4 regions of the Methyloferula stellata AR4 genome follow, and region 2 is predicted to be linked to each of the others. Evidence: predicted binding sites of a transcription regulator. Region 2 holds the regulator's gene; each other region holds the start of a gene.

Region 1 (4,703 bases), 1.1 Mb from region 2:
AGCCGACCAGGGCTCGAAGGTTGTATTCGCTTCCACTGTTCCATAGGCGCGCAGGTAATCCAGGACTTCCTTTTCGACCCAGTTGGCGACCACGATTTTGCGCATATTCACTTTGTCTCTCATCGTAGATGCCGCCGCAGGCCGGCTCCGAGGCTGTCGACCAGAGTGACCGCTGCCAGGATCACCAGGAGCAAGGCGGAAACCTCCTGGTACTGCATCAAGCGCAACGACCCTATGAGCTCGAAGCCGATCCCGCCCGCGCCGACCATGCCCATGACCGTCGAGGCGCGGAAATTGTATTCCCAGCGATAGAGCGCGACATCGGCCAGCTGCGGAGCCACTTGCGGCAAGATGGCATGCACGATCACCTGGAGAGGCGTCGCACCGACGGACAGTGCGGCCTCGACGGGCTTCTCGTCGCAATGCTCGATCGCCTCGGCAAAGAATTTGCCGATCATGCCGATCGAATGAAGACCGAGCGCCAAGACTCCGGGTAAGGCGCCGAAGCCGACGGCGGCCACGAAAACAATGCCGATGATCAGTTCCGGAATGGCCCGCAAGGTGTTGAGAAGGCCACGCGCCAAGCCGTAAACGACAAGGTTGGGCGAGGTGTTACGCGCCGCGAGAACCGCAAGCGGCAGCGACAGCAGAACGGCCATCGCCGTCCCGGCTATGCTCATCGCGGCGGTGTCGAGCAGTGGATGCAGCCAGCTTTTCGCGTTGCTGAAGTCGGGCGGCATCATATCGCGCGCCAGCGTCGCCAGCGCCGGCAGACCGCGCGCCAAGCGGGCACTGTCGAAGAGTTGCGTATAGGCGGCGCTTGCGATGATGATCGCAAGCACCAGCGCGAGCGCGATGGCGGATCGTGCGTGCTTGCCCCGCTCGCGAGCGATGATGAGATCGGCCGAGGCGCCCATCATCGCTTCTGGCCGATCCGAATGCACGAAGAGACTCAACGCCGCCCGCCTTAGTTGGTCAGGTTCAATTTAAGGATCTTGGCCAAGTTCCGGACGACGTCGTAATCGGAATCCTTTACGGCGACAAAGCCGTCCGCCTTGAACTGCTTCAGCACAGCCGGGTCCTTCAAGTCGTAGAAGGCGGTGCGAATGTGCTCCTTGAGTTCCGGCTTCAGATCCGAGCGCATGGCCCAGGGATATTCCGGAAAAGATGTCGATGTCGCCAGGACCTTGACCTTGTCCTTCGAGATCAGGCCGCGCTCGACCAAGCTCTCGAAGATGGGGCGCGACAGACCGCCGGCTTGCGCATTGCCATTCTGCACCGCCATGGCCACGGCATCATGGGCGCCGACGAAATGTTCCGTGTAATCCTTGCCAGCGGTCAGAGACTCCTGCAGGAGCATCGACTTCGGAATGAGGTGGCTCGATGTCGAGGCGACATCGCCGAAGGCGACGTCATGGCCGCGAATGTCGGAGAGCTTCGAGATACCGCTTGCCACATTGGCGATAACGACCGCTTCATAAGTCGCTTTGCCGTTCTTCATCAAAGCCGCGAATGGCTCGATATCGGCTTTCGACTTCGCCAAGACGTATGACAGCGGACCAAAATAAGCGACGTCCACGCGGCCAAAGCGCATCGCCTCGATCATCGAGGAGTAATCGGTCGTCACCACCAATTCGATCGGCCGTCCGAGCGTGGCCTCCAAATAGGCTTTCAGGCCCTGATTGTTCTTGATGACGGTTGCCGCATTCTCGTCGGGCAGCAGAGCGACATGCAGCAGAGCCGGATCAGGGTCGGCGGCGCGAACCGGCGCGGCCGCTACGAAAAGGAGAGTGAGTGCCGTCAAAAGGGATCTGAAAAATGTCATGTCTTTTGGCCTCTTGTGGGTTTAATCGAAGTGTCGGATGCGTGACGGGTCCATGCGTGGCTCAGTGGTAGATGTGGTCGAGTTGCTGCTGATTGAGATCGCCGGGTTCGCCGTCAAAGACGACGCGTCCTCTTGAGAGGCCAACGATGCGGTCGGCAAAATCGCGCGCCAGATCGACCTGATGCAGGCTGACCACCGCGGCGATGGACTCGCGCTTGCAGATGTCGTGGAGCAGGGTGAGCGCACGGCGGGCGGTTGCAGGATCGAGACTTGCGACCGGTTCGTCGGCGAGGATCAAACCCGGCTGCTGCGCCAGGGCTCGGGCCAGTCCGACACGTTGCTGTTGGCCGCCGCTGAGCGTATCGGCGCGAACGAGGGCGACGTCGGCGAGGCCGACCTTGTCGAGACTTTCCATCGCGATCAAATGATCGCGCCGGGGTAGAGGCAGCAGGCTGCGCGCGGTCGAATAATAGCCAAGGCGGCCCATCAGCACGTTGCGAAGCACCGAGATGCGCCCGATCAGATGATGCTGCTGAAAAACCATCGCGGTGCTCGCACGGTGCCGGCGCATTCGCAGCCGCCCGACAAGCTCACCGAGTTTATCGACCGTCACAGCCCCGGACGACGGACGGACAAGACCGTTTAGAGTCCGCAGCAAGGTCGATTTGCCAGCGCCCGACGGCCCCAGAATGACCGTGAATTGGTCGGGCGCAAATGCCAGGGTCGTCGGGTGGATGGCCATTCGTTCGCCTGGGTAGACGACTGAAACGGCATTGAGCGAAAGCATTAATTGCAAATCCCAATCGATCGGCCGCTACCGATTGAGATTTGAATAGACTGCATCCATGACGCTTATTTTACAGCAATGTGAACGCCGCATGATAATGCCGCGCAGATCCAGTCCCAGCGGTGGGGTGAGACGATCGTTTGCGCGGCGGTCAGCCTTGCGCCGGTAGCATCCACCGGATCACCCCTGATCGAGCCCGCCTGTCGCCAAAAAGCGCTCCAGCCAATGGATGTCGTAGAAGCCGTTCTGAATATCGGCGTTGCGGACCAGCGTGCGAAACAAGGGCAGCGTCGTCTCGATCCCGTCGATGACGAATTCGTCAAGCGCGCGGCGCAGGCGCATCAAGGCTTCGGTCCGGTTGCGCCCATGCACGATTAGCTTGCCGACGAGCGAGTCGTAATTGGGCGGAATCGTATAGCCCGCATAGACCGCGCTATCGACCCTGACGCCCAATCCGCCTGGCGGATGATAATGCGTGATCTTGCCGGGCGAGGGCCTAAAGGTCGAAGGATGTTCCGCATTAATGCGGCATTCGATGGCATGGCCCTGCAGTACCACTTGGTCCTGGGTGATCGACAGCGGCGAGCCCGCCGCGATCTTGATCTGCTCGTTGACGAGATCGAAGCCGGTGATCATTTCGGTCACCGGATGCTCGACCTGGATGCGGGTGTTCATTTCAATGAAGTAGAATTTGCCGTCTTCGTAGAGAAACTCGATCGTGCCGGCGCCGGCATAGGCAAGCTCGCGCATGGCGGCGGCGCAGATCTCGCCGATTTCGGGCCGCTGCGCATCGTTCAAGGCAGGCGAGGGGCCTTCTTCCCAGACTTTCTGATGCCGCCGCTGCAGCGAGCAATCGCGCTCGCCGAGATGGATCGCATGGCCGCGTCCGTCGCCGAGCACCTGGACTTCGATATGGCGCGGCCGTTCGAGATATTTTTCGAGATAGACGGTATCGTCGCCAAAGGCCGCCTTCGCTTCGGTGCGCGCGGTCTCAAGGGCCGAGGAGAGATCATCGGCCGAATGCGCCACTTTCATGCCGCGTCCGCCGCCCCCCGCCGCCGCCTTCACGAGCACCGGATAGCCGATATCCTTGGCGATGCGCAGGGCTTCCTTGTCGTCGGTAATGCCGCCTTCCGAGCCCGGCACGCAGGGAATGCCAAGACGCATGGCCGTGCGCTTGGCTTCGATCTTATCGCCCATCAGGCGGATATGATCGGCCTTGGGACCGATGAAAGCGATGTGGTGCTCTGCCAGAATATCGGCGAAGCGGGCGTTCTCGGACAAGAACCCATAGCCCGGATGAACCGCTTCGGCGCCGGTGATCTCGCAGGCGGCGAGGATCGAGGGAATGTTGAGGTAAGAATCCCGCGCGGGCGGCGGGCCGACGCAGACGGATTCGTCGGCAAGCTTCACATGCATCGCCTCCTCATCGGCCGTCGAATGGATGGCGACGGTCGCGATACCGAGTTCCTTGGCGGCGCGCAGGATGCGCAAGGCGATTTCGCCGCGATTTGCGATGAGGATCTTGTCGAACATGTCCTACTGGTTATTTCATTATCCCGGAGCGGGAAAGGTCCGGGTTCGTCCGGCAGTTGAGTGAAGCGATTTTGGTCGGTTTCAGCCTGGGGCGCCAACCCTCTCCCCTTGGGGGAGAGGGTGGTCGGCGGAGCCGACCGGGTGAGGGGTGATAAGAAAACATAACCCCTCATCCGGCTTGCTTCGCAAGCCACCTTCTCCCGCAAGGGGAGAAGGAACACCCCGCCGCTTGCGCCTGACCTTCACTCAATGACCATCAGCGGCTGACCATATTCGACCGGCTGGCCGTCCTCGACCAGAATGCTGATCACGGTTCCGGCGCAGGGCGCGATGATTTCATTGAATGTCTTCATCGCCTCGACCAGCAGAATCTTGTCGCCAGCCTTCACATTGGTGCCAAGCTCGACGAAAGGCGCCGCCTGCGGCGAAGCGCGGCGATAGGCCGTTCCGACCATGGGCGACTTGACCGTGCCGGCACTTTCCGGCTTGGGCGCCGACGCTGCAGGTTCGGCTGCGGCTGCGGCAGGCTGCTGGACGGCTGGCTGGACCGCGACA
Region 2 (4,703 bases):
GAGGCTGATCTTGAATCCCGGCGGGAGCTTGATGGTCTCCAAAGTCTTCTTAATCGCCGCCGCCTTTTCGCCGCCTTGAGGTACGGAGGGAATGGTGCGCGCGCCGGTCGACTTGAAGTCTTGAAGCTTGTTCATCGTGGCATCTTGCGCGGGTGCCTCCGCCGCCGGCTTTTGCGCGGCTGCCGGCAGAGCACCGGTCGAAGCCAGCAGCAGGCCGCCCAATACGATCGTAATCGCAGTTTTTGCTTGCGCCATAATGTTTCCTCACCCCTGGTTGGTGCTTACAAGCCCGCCTTTTCCGGCGGTGCCGAGTTTGTTCTGTTAAAAACGATATGCCGAACGAAACGTTCGACAGAATGGGATGCGTCGCTTGTGCGACCGTCTGATGCGGCGGCCAGATTGAGCCTTAATCTCATAGAGATTATCCAATTCGGAATGACCCGCAAATGACACCTTCGAGAGTGCCCTCGCCGTCTGGCCCGCAGAAGCCTCGATGGAAAAGTCCAGGACTGCAAGAGTTTAGCGCCAGGCCCCGACTTTCTCCCAGGCGCGTCATGACGCCTGTTGCATCGCACAGGGCTTTTGCGGCATATGCTACCGGTGGAAAGCCAATTCGCGCTTTTCGTCCCCTTCACGTCCTGGTCCAAGCCGTTCCGATGATGAAATCTTCGCGTTTTTTACACGTTGGCCTCGCTTTGACGCTCGTGGCCGCAGTGAGCCTGCCTGCTTTTGCGGCGACCAATTATGATGGCACCTATCGGATCGACGCCACGACGGACGTGGGCGACTGCCAAAGGACGGCGAGCGGCTCTGTGACCGTGTCCGATGGTCTCATTGTCGCTACGAGCGACAGCGCGGTTCAGCCCTTTGGCCGCGTCGGCGGGGATGGTGTCGTCTCTTTCGCCTTCCATCGCGGAACGGACGTTGCGCATGTCTCAGGACGCTTGAGAGGCGCATCCGGCCAGGGCGCCTGGTCGGTTCCGACGCAGCAATGCGGTGGCCGCTGGCACGCACAGAAAGAACGCTAGAACATCGGATCTTCCGATAGAATTGTCAGAAGGCGTCATGCGCGAACTTGATCCGCGCATCCAAGGAGCTTTCCGACACAGCAATGCGTCAAGCCAAATGCTGTGCGGCTTGAATTAAAGCATCATCCGGGAAAGTGGGCCCGACTTTTCGGAAAAAATAGTCTTTGAAACAAAGGCTTGAGCAACGCGCTTGAAGTTGCGATTCAGCGCGGAAAGGCGCGATCCCAGGACGTCCGAACCCGCTTCCAGACGAGCTTTGTCGAAGTCGCGGCGCGCGGCCGAAACCCGCGCGGGCTCGCCGCATCGACCTCGATTCCATTGCCGCGCCACGTAAAGTTGCGGCCCATCCAAGCCGCGACCCATAGCGCCGGAATCATGCCGTCGCGCAAAGGAAGCGCCAACGCGAGAGAAGGGTTGATCGGCCAGCGACAGAGCTTCGCCAAGATGATCTCGGGCGCGTACCACGCCAAAATATAGAGAAGAACGGCGAGCGGTACCGAAAAACCCGCCGTATAGGCCGCAAGCGCCAAAGCCAGAAGCGGCACCGCAGCTCCGGTCAGAATTTCCGGGACGAACTCCATCGGGAACGTCACGCGCCGCAACCGCGCCCAGCGCAATTGCCGCGACCACACATCCTTGACGCTTCTTTCGCCGAGTGGCTGCGACGAAGGCATGGCAAGGCGTGCCTTCAGGCCCCGCCGGCGCACCATTTTGGTCGAGGCCGCGTCTTCGGCCGGTTCATCCGCGAGCTCCATGAAGCCGCTCTCCAATTCGGAGCGGCGGAAAAACAGGGTCTTGCCTTGCGCGAAGCCCATCGCAAAAGCATCCGCCGCATATTGCCAGCGCGCCTCATAGGTATTGAGGAAGGCGCATTCGAGATGCGCCCAGAACCCGCGCGGCGAAAGCCCGATCGGCGGCGCCGAGACGACGCCTGTATCGTCGCGCAGCGCATGAATCAGGCTCTGCAAAAAGTCGGGGGCGAGAAGGACATTGCTGTCGATAAAGGCGATCCGGTCGAAGCGTGCCGTCTGCCAGCCGCGCACCATATTGTTCAGCTTTGGATTGATGCTGATCTTCTCGTCGCCGATGATGAGCTGGCTCGGCACCTCGGGATAGGTGCGCATGGCCGCTCTCACCCAAGGGATGATCGGATCCGATGGATCGGCGACGCAAAAAAGCAGTTCGTAGGACGGATAGCTCAACGTGAAAGAACTGCGCAGCGTGTCGCCCGAAAAACTCTCGAGCCCGCACAGCGGCCGGACCAGGCTGATCGCTGGAAACGTGTCCACCTTCTCCAAGGCCAGAGCGTCGCGCCGGCCGCGCGACGGACGACAACGCAGCCAGGCCAGAAAGGCCGTCAAATATTGGAGGAAGAGCAGAAGCCCCGCGACTGCGAGCATGATGATCGTAAAGGTCATGTCGTCCGATATACTCGACCAATATCCGAAGTGACTGCTGTCAGGGCGCCGCGCGTTTCGAGGACTCGCGGGCCGCCCCTCATCATGAACGCTTTAGCTACAAAAATCTAATTCCTCACCTTGCCGAAGGTTTCATCGAAACCATAGCCCGCGCCGCGGACGGTACGGATCGGATCTTCCTCATCCGGCTGTGACAGAGCCTTGCGCAACCGTCCGACATGAACATCGACGGTTCGCTCGTCGATTTCGGCCGCGTGGCCCCAGACACTGTCGAGCAATTGTGCCCGCGAGAAAATCTGCCCAGGCCGCTCCATGAGACATTCGAGAAGGCGAAATTCCGTCGGGCCGATGTGAAGCGAGCGGCCGCCGCGGCGCACCCGCCACGTGCCGCGATCAAGCTCCAAATCGCCGATCGAAAGCAAAGGCGCGATCCGCGCCGGATGCACCCGTCGCAACAAGGCGCGCACCCGCGCCAAAAGCTCCGGCACAGAAAAGGGCTTTACCACATAGTCATCCGCCCCGACGGAGAGGCCGCGCACGCGTTCGCCCTCTTCGCCGCGTGCGGTCAGCATAATGACCGGCAGCGATCTCGTGCTTTCCCGCGCGCGCAGGCGGCGGCAGATTTCGAGCCCCGAAACGCCCGGCAGCATCCAGTCGAGGATGACGAGATCGGGCGGCGCTTCGCTCAGGCGCAGTTCCGCGTCGTCGCCACGTTCGACGCATTCGACGTCGAAACCCTGGGCTTCGAGATTATAGGTGAGAAGCAGACCGAGCGCTGCCTCATCCTCGACCACAAGGACGCGCGGCGCGCCCCCGGACGAAATCCCGCGCGTTTGCCGGGTGCGAGTATCATTCATGCCGAAGTCACTTTCCAAGCTGAGACAGGCGCAGAGGGCGATAAGACCGACGCATGAGACGCGTTAAAGGACCCGAGCATTTTCATTCCGTCATTCATCCGCCCACCCCCTTGCGGGCGAGCACGCGCGCTGCGATGGAAAGACAAAGAACAGCGGCGGTGACAATCAGCGCGCCTGACCAGGCCAGTTGCTGCCAGTCCGCATAGGGGCTCAACGCAAACTGGAAAATAATGACCGGCAGGCTGGCCATGGGCGCGTTGAGGTTGGAGCTGAAGAATTGATTGTTCAGCGCCGTGAAAAGCAAGGGCGCCGTCTCGCCGCTGGCGCGGGCGATCGCCAGGAGGATACCGGTCACGAGGCCGGCGCTCGCGGCCTTATAGGCGATCTTGGTGATCACATGAAAACGCGGCAGGCCAAGCGCCGTCGCCGCCTCCCGCATCTGCGCGGGGACGAGCAGCAGCATGTCTTCGGTTGTCCGCACGACGACCGGTATCACGATGATCGCAAGGGCGACGGCGCCGGCGATGCCGGAGAAATGGCCCATTTTCGAGACCATGATCTCGTAAACGAAAAGGCCAATGACGATCGAAGGCGCGCTGAGCAGGATGTCGTTGATGAAGCGCACGATAAAGGTCAGTTTCGTGCCGCGGCCATATTCGGCCATGTAGGTGCCGGCCAGCATGCCCAACGGCGTCCCTATGGCGACACCGAGGAAGGTCATGATGAGACTGCCATAAATGGCATTGAGGAGACCGCCCTTGCTTCCGGGTGGCGGGGTCATCTGCGTGAAGAGATCGAGCGAGAAGCCTCGCACGCCCTTCCCGACAAGGGCGATGAGGATCAGCAATAGAAAACCAAGCCCGAAGGCCGCCGCTGCATAGCAAAGGCCGATCGAGAAGAAATTGAGACGCCGGCGCTGCGCGTAACGGGACATGGTTCAAACGCCCTTTTTCTGTTCGATGCGCAAGAGCAAGAACCGCGAGATCGCCAAGACGATGAAGGTAATGATGAACAGAATGAAGCCAAGTTCGATCAAAGCCGACGTGTAAAGGTCGCCGACGGCCTCGGTGAATTCATTGGCGATCGACGCCGAGATCGTCGTTCCGGGGGCCAGTATGGATCCGGAGATTCGATGCGCATTGCCGATAACGAAAGTGACCGCCATGGTTTCGCCGAGCGCGCGCCCAAGACCGAGCATGATCCCGCCGATCACGCCAACGCCCGTGTAAGGCAGCACCACGTTCCGCGAGACTTCCCAGGTGGTGCAGCCGAGGCCATAGCCCGCCTCTTTCAAGACCGGCGGCACCGTCTCGAAAACATCGCGCGAGATCGAGGTGATGAACGGAAGCACCATAATGGCCAGAACGAAGCCGGCCGTCAGAATGCCGATTCCATAAGGC
Region 3 (4,703 bases), 1.9 Mb from region 2:
CTTCGATGAAGCGCAGAATCGACGACTGGTCCGTCAAAGTATGATCGACGAAGTTCGGCTTCGCGAAGGGCGAGATGACCAGCAGGGGCTGACGCGGACCGTAACCGCAGCGGCCCTGGACTGGCTGACCGTTGATGCCCGGCAGCGGCGTGGAAAGCGCGCCAGGAGTTCCCGCGATCGGGGTGCATTGTCCGGCCGCGTTGAAAGCGTCCTGCACGCTGGTCGAGGGATTGATGACATTGTTCGCATGGTCGTACCAACCATCCGAGTCATCATATGCGATGATCACTGCCGTGCTGCTCCATTCGGGGCTGTTCTGCAGGAAGTTGATCACGTTGACCACGAAAGTCTGCTCGTCGATCGGATCCGAATTGCTGGGGTGAGCGTCCTGGATCGCCGCGGCCTTGAGGAAGCTGACCGACGGGAAATTGCCCGCCTGAACCGCCGCGATGAAGTCGTTGAAGTCATACTGATGATTGGCTCCGCCATCGCTCGTTTTACCGATCGCGGCGACCGAGCTCGGACGCGTGTGGTTGAGGTTGCGCGTCGAAGCATAATATTGGAACGGCTGATGGTGCGGGCTATAATCGGTCACATTGGAACCGACGGTAACCGACGACGTGCTCCGTTTGCAGCCGGTCGTGCCATTGGCGTTTATTGCGGTGAGATTGAAGCCGCCTTCGAACCAGCCCCAGGTGATGTTCTTGGCGTTCAGAAGATCACCGACGTTCTTGCCGGTCATCTCGGTCGTAGCCGCCGTGGTCGAGGAGCAGACATCTCCAAACGGGTCGCTATCGCCGTACATCGTAAAGCCGCCCTGGCCGTCGGCGACAATGTTGTTGATGTTGTTGCTGGGATTGGAGCCGTTGCTCGCAGGGTGACCAACTGCGCCATTGGTCTGTCCCGAGATCAGATTGACAGCGCCGGGCGTGGACGGACCGAATGTCGAGCTGTAGGAATTGTCGCTCATCGCAAAATGCTGCGCATAATTCCACAGCGCGGTGACCGTGTTGCCATCGTAATAACCCATCACGAGGCCCTTGGTGTTGAAGACGCCGGTGCCGCCGGTGCCGGCCGCGCCGGTGTTCTTCGGAAACAGGTCCATAGCGCCGTTATCAAAGGCCGCTTGCTCTGGTCCGTAAGCGTGATTTTGGCTCGACGTGTGGGCCTGCGAGCGATCCAGGCGGAAGGGATTGATCGCGTTTGTGCCGTTGCCTGCGTTCGCGGCGTTCGGATTGGCGGTCAGCAGGGCCGAGGTCAGCCCGTTGACGCTCGGCGTATTCGGCAATGCCGTGAAGGCAGGTTCGCCGGCCGGATTTGCTGCCTGCGGGTAGGTGCCGAAATAATGGTCGAACGATTCATTTTCGCCGAAAATGATGACGACGTGTTTGATCGGAGTTGCTGTTGACAGTGCGTCCTGCGGGTTCGCTGCCAGGGTCGGGCTGCTGCCGTTAGCGGCGAGCAGCATCGACAAAAAAAAGGCGGACGCCGCCTTGGAAGTATGTCGTTGCATGGAACTCTCTTTATGATGCTAAGAAATGAACGTCGCTGCCTGAAAGTGGAAGCGGCCTTGGATAGGCGGGCGCCTTGTAGGGTTAGGTGGTGACATGCGGATGACTAAGCGTACTTCTCATCAGCCTGCGGCCCGTTAATTATTGAGTGTAATTCGCTGCTCCGACGCTGACGATCCGACCTTAAAATCTGATCGGCAGGCTGCGCGGGCTAAAATGATCCCAGTGTTTCGTCGCGATAGGAGGAGGAGCGCCGTTGTTAAGAGGGCTTTCTGATCCGATTGCAAAAATCTCTCGAAGCCGTCGCGATGGATGTGCCGTCGCATCTACCAAATCAAATTTTTCGTGAACTCGAGTCGTCAATGACGCGGCCTATTATCATCGGCTTGTCACGTTGAAATATAATTTTAGGCGGGGACTACTTCGATGAGCGTGAACTTTAATCGTCGATCCGCGTGCGAAACAGGTTTTCACAACTGATGATGATCCATAGCGCACGCAAAGCAGGGAGCCTATGCTTGGTGCAATCACGAAGAACCATCGGCCTTGCGATAATCCGACGCGAGCTTCGCGAGATGGGCGACCCAGGCGATGGGTGGCAGTCCCTGGCAGATGGCAGTGCCTGCGAGCGCGATATACGCCGGAAGTGAATAGGACGGCGCGGAACCGGCTAGCCATGCGCACCTTAATAAAAATGGGAGCGGGTGAAGGGATCCTGCGGCAGGCTCCAAAATCGAGGTTTTAAGGCTTAGCCGCCACGCAAATCATCGGAGCCAACTCTGGATCGCGTTAAGAGTATCATTGTGCCGCTCGGCATCAGTGTCTGGAATGGGCCGAAGAACGAACCCGCTTTGCGGGAGAGTGGCCAGGCGCTTTAAGGCATGAACAAGACCCAGCGGCGATGGGTCTTAATCTTAGCGGGCACAGGTTAAGCGGGTGGCTCACTGGCCTCAATCCCGCCGGCGGCAAAGGCCAATCGCGCTAAAGCCGGAAGTGACTTCGAGCCTGTCTTCATCATGATCGTAGCGCGATGGTTCTCGACCGTGCGCTGGCTGATGCCAAGGTCCGCTGCTATATTTTTGTTGGGGTGGCCAGCAAGAATCAGATCCATGATCTGATGTTGCCGCAGAGTAAGACCGGCGATGCGAGTCCTGGCTTCCTCGCGCCAGGTCGACAGTTTGCTCGTATCCCTCGCGTGTTCGAGGGCATTCTCGACGCAGGCGAGGAGCTCGTCGCGCCCGATCGGCTTTTCGATGAAGTCCAAAGCACCTGCCTTCATGGCTTGAACAGCCATCGGCACATCACTATTGCCGGTGATCATGATGGCGGGCAACCGATGTCCCGCATCATGTAGCCGCTGCAACAATTCAAGCCCACCCATTCCGGGCAGGTAGGCATCGACCAAGAGGCACGCTTCGCGGTCTGGACGATAGACTTCGAGGAAAGCTTCGCAAGATGCATAATCCTCGACCACCCGTCCGTCTGCCTCGAGCAAGCTGCGAATCCCCTCACGTAGGTGGTTGTCATCATCAACGACAAAGATGACGGCCGCCTCTGGACTCTGGGCAGCTTTGAAACCGCGCCGCAGATGAGATTTCGATACGGGTTGCAAAATCGGAAGGAGACGCTGGATGGCCTGCGTCACTTGCATCGACTTCACCGGCTTGTTGAGTTGTACACAGTCTTGGCTGGCGATACGTCGCAAAGCGCTCGTCGATATATCACCCGTGAGGATGATAACCGGTATTTGGCGATTAAGTTTTTCTCTTATTTTCGCAGCGACTTCGAGCCCATCCATTCCGTTCGGCAGATTATAGTCTGTGAGGATCAAGTCAGGTTGTATTGCCCGCTGAGTCAGCAGCTCCAGCGCCGCGAGGCCGTCGGACGCTATTACCGGGCGATGGCCCTCTTCGGTCAGGATTACATCGAGGAGTTCGCGCACTTCGCGATCGTCCTCGACCACCAGGATCACGCCCGTATGTCTTGTGCTCTCGGCGATCCCGCCATCTCCCCGGTGCTGGTCAAATTCAAGCTGCGGAGCTGTCCCTTTCGCTGGGAGCGCTACGTCGATGGCAAAGACCGAGCCCTTGCCGAGATGCGAACGGACGCGGATACGATGGTCGAGTAACTCCGACAGCCGTTGCACGATGGCAAGACCAAGGCCGAGGCCATGGCTCGGTTGCCGTGCGGCATTGTCGAGTTGATGGTATTCCTCGAAGATCGTTTGAAGCTCCGCCTCCGGGATACCAATTCCTGTGTCCCAGATCTCGATGCGTAGCGTCCCTTCGCGTCGACGGCAACCGAGCAATACTTTGCCGTGCTTGGTGTATTTCAAGGCATTCGAGATGAGGTTGCGGATCATCTGCTCAAGCAGACGTGGATCGCTGTAAACCAAAAGGCCGCAGGGTACGACGTGCAGGGCAAGCTTCTGTGCTTGCGCTTGATAGCTAAATTCATCCCTTAACCGATCAAGCAGATCATTGATGGGAAAGCTGACCATTTCGACGTGGACCGTGCCGGCCTCAATCTGATTGATGTCGAGCAGCGTGTTCAACATGCCGGACATTGCGGCGGCGGTCTCATCAAGCCGTATGACGAGCTCTAGGGCCTCCTCCTTCCTATTCTCTCTGATCCTTTTTTCCAGAATGCCTCGCATCAGGCTGAGTGCTTGCAGCGGTTGGCGGAGGTCATGGCTGGCGGTCGCGAGGAAGCGCGATTTAGCGACAGTGGCCTGCTCTGCTTGCCGCTTGGCCGCCTCCAGCGCATCCGCGGTGTGCCGCCGCTCTGTGATATCGGCAAAAGTGATCACGACGCCTTCGACCCCATTGTCTTGGGTCCGGTAAGGCAAGATTCGGCGGATATACCAGGCGCCGCCTTGTGCTTCGATCTCCCGCTCGATCGGTGCCAGGCTCTTCAGCACCGTTCTGGCATCGCTCAAAAGCGTGCCGTCGGCCGCCAGCGAGTTGAGGTCGGCAAGGGGACGCCCGACGTCGCTCGGAATAACGTTGAAGAGTGATTTGGTGGCCGGCGTATAGAAGCGGATATCAAGATTGGTGTCGAGGAAGAGCGTCGCAACATCGGTGCTATACAGGACATTTTGCAGATCGTTGGAGGTCGTACGCTGCCGCTCCAAGGTTTCTTGGAGTTGGCCGTTAAGGGCAGTTAGCTCCTCGTTGAGCGACTGCAACTCTT
Region 4 (4,703 bases), 1.4 Mb from region 2:
AGACGAAGCTGCGCAGGAGGTCGAGATCAAACATGCCAATTCATTCATTTTATAACTGATAATGATTTTATCATTTAATTTTCAAATGAAAAGGGGCTGCGCCAAATAGAGGGCCAGAGGAGAGGCCCCCATGCCCGAAACCCCCATGTCCCTTGCGCCAGCCGAACGCGTGTCCCGCGGCACATTCAACCTGTTGCCGGTCTATATCGGCACCTTTTGCGTGCTGTGGAGCTTTGCCTTCGTGGCCGGCAAGGTGGGCGTTATGGATTGCCCGCCGCTTCTGCTGCTCGCCGGGCGGTTCCTGACGGCCGGACTTCTCATCCTCGGGTTCACGGCTGTGCGCGGTGAGGCTTGGTCATTGTCATGGCGCGATATCGGCGTGTTCGCGATCCTTGGCCTCGCCAATAACGCCCTCTATCTCGGCTTTGCCTATATCGGGCTTCAATCCGTGTCGGCAGGTCTCGGCGGTTTGATCGTCAGCGCCAATCCGGTCTTCACCGCGCTCTTGGCAGCGCTATTCCTCGGCGAAGCGCTGACGTGGCGCAAGCTTGCCGGCCTTTTTCTCGGCGTGGTCGGCGTTGCTTTCATCGTCGCCCACCGTCTTTCGGCGGGCACCGATAGTCTGCACGGCATTTTGTTCACGCTCGTCTCGCTGGCCTCGATCGTAACCGGGACGATTTTGTTCAAACGTCTCGCGCCGAAGGGCAATTTATGGATCGGCAACGGCATTCAAAATCTGGCGGCCGGCATCCTGCTCGCGCCCGTCGCACTGAGCGTGTCGAGCCTTGGCGACATCGTGCCGAGCGCACGGCTCATCGGCGCCTTCGCCTTCCTCGTGCTGGGCGGATCGATATTGGCATTTCTCTTATGGTTCCATCTTCTCAGGGTGTGCGGAGCGACGGCTGCGAGTTCGTTTCACTTTTTGATGCCGCCGCTGGCAATGCTGTTTGCGTGGCTCGTCCTCGGGGAGCAGGTCGTCGCCCAAGATTTTCTCGGCATTCTGCCGGTCGTCCTGGGCATCTATCTGGTAACCCGGCCGGGCAGCAAAACGAACCCGCCGCAGCAAACCGAGGCCAGGATCTAGCCTCTACCAGGCCGGGCCGCCCATCTTGTGGCGCAGATGCACGTAGTCATAGAGATCGCTCAGCATGAAATGCCGGATCTCCGGGTCGCGCACATGCACGACGGTCGCCTCGTCGCCCGCGAGATAGCGCTGCGCGGTGGCGCGGAATTCCTGCGGCATCGAGAGATTGAAATTGGACGGCTGAACCAGAAGCCTGCAGATCTGGTCGAACAGCAGCCGGTAGCGATCGTCTTCCGGCTCCGTATAGACCGGCCCGAAGTCCTTTTTATACTGCCCGAAAAGGTCGAGATAATCCTGCGCGTCGGGCTTATCCACTTTGCTGCCATCCCAGAAGGTCCAATAACTGTCGTTCATGGCATTCAATGATCCGGCCAGAGCAGTTAAGTCCATTAAGCAGACAAGGCGCTTGGTTGAAAAGGCTTCGATGACGCCAACCACACGGTCATTGCGAGCCATAGGGCGTTGCATCGCTGGCGATCTATCGCAACAGCGAGATCGCAGTGCGACGCCCATTGCAGGCAACGGGCTATGTCGAAGCAATCCAGAGGCCAGGGTTGGGAGCCGTGATTCTGGATTGCTTCGCGGCGCTCGCAATGACGGCCAAACGTGTGGCCTGCTCTAACCCGAAACGAGCGTGAGCTTCTTGTCGAGCACGCGGATGACGTTTTTCAGCTCATGCCCGCGCTTCAAGACGACGCCCGACGCCGCGACGACGGAAAAGGCGCCTTGCTTGCGCGCCAGACGCGGGTTTTTGAAGATGCGGTAGAGCGGATATTCGCAGGCGCGGCGGAAGATCGAGAAGACCGCCTCCTGCGCGTTAAAATCGATGGCGTAATCGCGCCATTCGCCTTCCGCGACCTTGCGGCCATAGAGATTGAGGATCTCGCGCAGCTCTAGGCGGTCGAAAGAGACGATTTCGGGGGCGGGTTTCTGGCGGGCCGCCGCCTGCATGGAATAAATTCCCCGCTCGGCGCGACCCGCGGCCCGATTATCCTCATCCAACTCCAAATCGCTCATGCGCCCGCCATCCGCTGGAACCCAGCCTTGATGATCGCGCGAAGCGGGCCCCGCGGCAAGCTTTCAGTAACGGTTTTACGACGGCCTAGCATGATCCCGAAACAAACTCTTAAAGCGCGGCCGGAGCCCTTCCGATGCCGGAATTCCAATAACGACAACGTGATATTTGCCGCTAAAACGGGCGGCTTTTACAAATAGCTCCGCGAGCTCAATCCCTTGCCCGTGCCCGAGCCATCGCCATACCGGCTAAGGCACGGGCAAATCATAGTTTTGCCGTTTTGCAGCCCAGCGCCTGCCGCAGAGAAAGTCGAACCTGCAAATGTCAACGCGCGGCTCGGTAGATGCGCCCCGGATTCGTCAGCCCCCCAGCCCCCCGGGACCTTTGATTCGAGCGAGTAAAGTTTAGACGCGATGGCATAGGAGCCGGTTCGAAGCATCGCTTCGGCCGGCTCTTCTCGTTTCGGCCGCCGTTTTCCGTGGGCGATTCCCGACTCCTTGGCGAGCCTTCTTGAATCTTTCGCTGAGTGCGGCGATATGAGCGCCAACAGCTAGAGCGCCGGACTTTCAGTTGCGTCATGGCCGGGCTTGACCCGGCCATCCAGGCGCTCGGGTAGTGAGTCGTGCCTGGATGCGCGGATCAAGTCCGCGCATGACGCGCCAAATGTTTCTACCTGAACGTCACCTGTTCTAGGCTTAGGACTTTTTGGCGCGCGGCGCGGCGCAAGAGCCACTATAGAAGTCCGGTTCAAGGGTGACAGGGGAGCAATATGTCTGAGGTCGAAGCTCAATCGCATGCGTTTCAGGCGGATGTCGCCAGACTTCTCTATTTAATGGTTCATTCGGTCTATTCGGACCGCGATATTTTCCTGCGCGAACTTCTCTCAAACGCAGCCGATGCCTGCGAGAAATTGCGCTACGAGGCCCTGTCCAATCCCGCGCTCATGGCGGGGGAAGCGCCATTCAGCGTCAAGATCACCATCGACAAGGAGGCTGGAAAGCTCAGCGTCGAGGACAATGGGATCGGCATGTCCGCCGAGGAACTATCTGATTCGCTTGGCACGATCGCCCGCTCGGGCACCCGCGCCTTTCTCGACAAGCTCAATGCCGAAAGCGCCGAGGGCCAGCCCGTCGGGGCCGAATTGATCGGCCAGTTCGGCATCGGCTTTTATGCCGCCTTCATGGTGGCAGAGCATGTCGATGTCGAATCGCGCCGCGCCGGTTCCGATGAGGCTCACGTCTGGAGTTCGGACGGCAAGGGCACGTTTTCCATCGCGCCGCTGGCGCTCGACCAGGCACCGTCGCGGGGCACGCGGGTGATCCTGACGCTCAACGAGGGATCGAAGGACTATCTCGAAGACTACCGCATCGAGCGGATCGTACGCGAACATTCAAGCGCGCTTGCCATTCAAATCGAGCTGATCGCTTCGCCCGGCGCCGAGCCGAAGGTCCTGAGCGAGGGCGGCGCGCTTTGGGAAAAGCCCAAAAGCAACATCACGCAAGAGCAATATGAGGAGCTCTATCACAGCATCTCGGGCCAATTCGATGAGCCGGCGCTGACGCTGCATTGGCGCGCGGAGGGGCGCTACGAATATACGGTGCTCGCCTTCGTGCCGGGCAGCCAGCCTTTCGACCTCTTCGATCCCGCCCGCAAAGGCCATTCGAAACTCTATGTGCGCCATGTTCTGATCGCACCCGACGCCGATATCATGCCGAGATGGCTGCGCTTCGTCAGCCTCGTCGTCGATACGGCCGATCTGCCGCTCAATCTCTCACGCGAAATGATCCAGGAAAGCCCGCTTTTCGCGGCGATCAAGAAGGGCGTCACCAATCGCGTCCTGCAGGAATTGACCAAATTGGCCGAAACCGACGCGGCCGCCTTCGACAAGATCTGGGAGCATTTCAGCAGCGTCCTGAAGGAAGGTCTTTACGAAGACCCCGAGCGTCGCGACACGCTGTTCAAGCTCGCACGCTTTCCGACCTCCGCTTTTCCCGAGGGCAAGCGCACGCTCGCCGATTATGTCGCGGGCCTGAAGGAAAACCAGACCGCCATCTATTATCTTCTCGGCGATGATCTGAAGCGGCTTGCATCGAGCCCGCAACTTGAAGGATTCCGCGCCCGCGGCATCGAGGTTTTGCTGTTGCCCGATCCGGTCGATGCCTTTTGGGTCGGCACCGCCGCGGGCTTCGACGGCAAGCCGTTTAAATCCGTGTCGCAAGGCGTCGCCGACATCAAGAGCATTCCGTTGAAGGAAGGCGCGCCGCTGCCTGCGAGCGAGGCGACTTCCGCCGGACTTGCGAGCCTCTTTGCTCTGATGAAGCAGGAACTCGCCGATGTCGTCGAGGACGTGCGGGCGTCCGACCGCCTGTCGGAAAGTCCCGCCTGCCTCATCGCATCCGAAACCGGTCTCGACCGGCGGCTCGAGCAGATGCTGGCGCAACATGGCCATGCGAACGGCATTTCGAAACCTGTCCTCGAAGTCAATCCATCGCATCCATTGCTGACCGCGCTCGCGGCCCATGTCGGCGGTCAAGACAAACAGGCTTTCGCCGATATCGTCTGGCTGCTTTTCGACGAAGCCCGGCTGATGGAAGGCGAGAAGCC

The links. The regulator PhoB, encoded in region 2, activates phosphate uptake and scavenging genes when phosphate is short. The targets are predictions, from matches to a motif close to TGTCATNNANCTGTCAT.
Region 1: a site for PhoB is predicted at 2,671-2,687, ahead of phnC (phosphonate ABC transporter ATP-binding protein). Genes of this name have one in related genera too.
Region 3: a site for PhoB is predicted at 1,603-1,619, ahead of A3OQ_RS0120575 (phospholipase C). Genes of this name have one in related genera too.
Region 4: a site for PhoB is predicted at 2,168-2,184, ahead of A3OQ_RS0104265 (DUF2794 domain-containing protein). Genes of this name have one in related genera too.

The regions. Positions count from the first base shown of each region.
Region 1 is NZ_ARWA01000001.1:3,349,238-3,353,940, reverse strand. Features, by position in the region: gene A3OQ_RS0116535 (phosphonate dehydrogenase) at 1-105, opposite strand, end outside; gene phnE (phosphonate ABC transporter, permease protein PhnE) at 120-956, opposite strand; gene phnD (phosphate/phosphite/phosphonate ABC transporter substrate-binding protein) at 968-1,825, opposite strand; gene phnC (phosphonate ABC transporter ATP-binding protein) at 1,887-2,612, opposite strand; gene accC (acetyl-CoA carboxylase biotin carboxylase subunit) at 2,793-4,148, opposite strand; gene accB (acetyl-CoA carboxylase biotin carboxyl carrier protein) at 4,391-4,703, opposite strand, start outside.
Region 2 is NZ_ARWA01000001.1:2,250,411-2,255,113, reverse strand. Features, by position in the region: gene A3OQ_RS0111020 (PQQ-dependent sugar dehydrogenase) at 1-255, opposite strand, end outside; gene A3OQ_RS0111015 (hypothetical protein) at 657-1,028, shown strand; gene A3OQ_RS0111010 (ceramide glucosyltransferase) at 1,232-2,446, opposite strand; gene phoB (phosphate regulon transcriptional regulator PhoB) at 2,554-3,303, opposite strand; gene pstA (phosphate ABC transporter permease PstA) at 3,398-4,237, opposite strand; gene pstC (phosphate ABC transporter permease subunit PstC) at 4,241-4,703, opposite strand, start outside.
Region 3 is NZ_ARWA01000001.1:4,152,708-4,157,410, reverse strand. Features, by position in the region: gene A3OQ_RS0120575 (phospholipase C) at 1-1,513, opposite strand, end outside; gene A3OQ_RS0120570 (chemotaxis protein CheB) at 2,440-4,703, opposite strand, start outside.
Region 4 is NZ_ARWA01000001.1:848,843-853,545, reverse strand. Features, by position in the region: gene A3OQ_RS0104280 (LysR substrate-binding domain-containing protein) at 1-34, opposite strand, end outside; gene A3OQ_RS0104275 (DMT family transporter) at 146-1,084, shown strand; gene A3OQ_RS0104270 (hypothetical protein) at 1,088-1,438, opposite strand; gene A3OQ_RS0104265 (DUF2794 domain-containing protein) at 1,703-2,035, opposite strand; gene htpG (molecular chaperone HtpG) at 2,869-4,703, shown strand, end outside.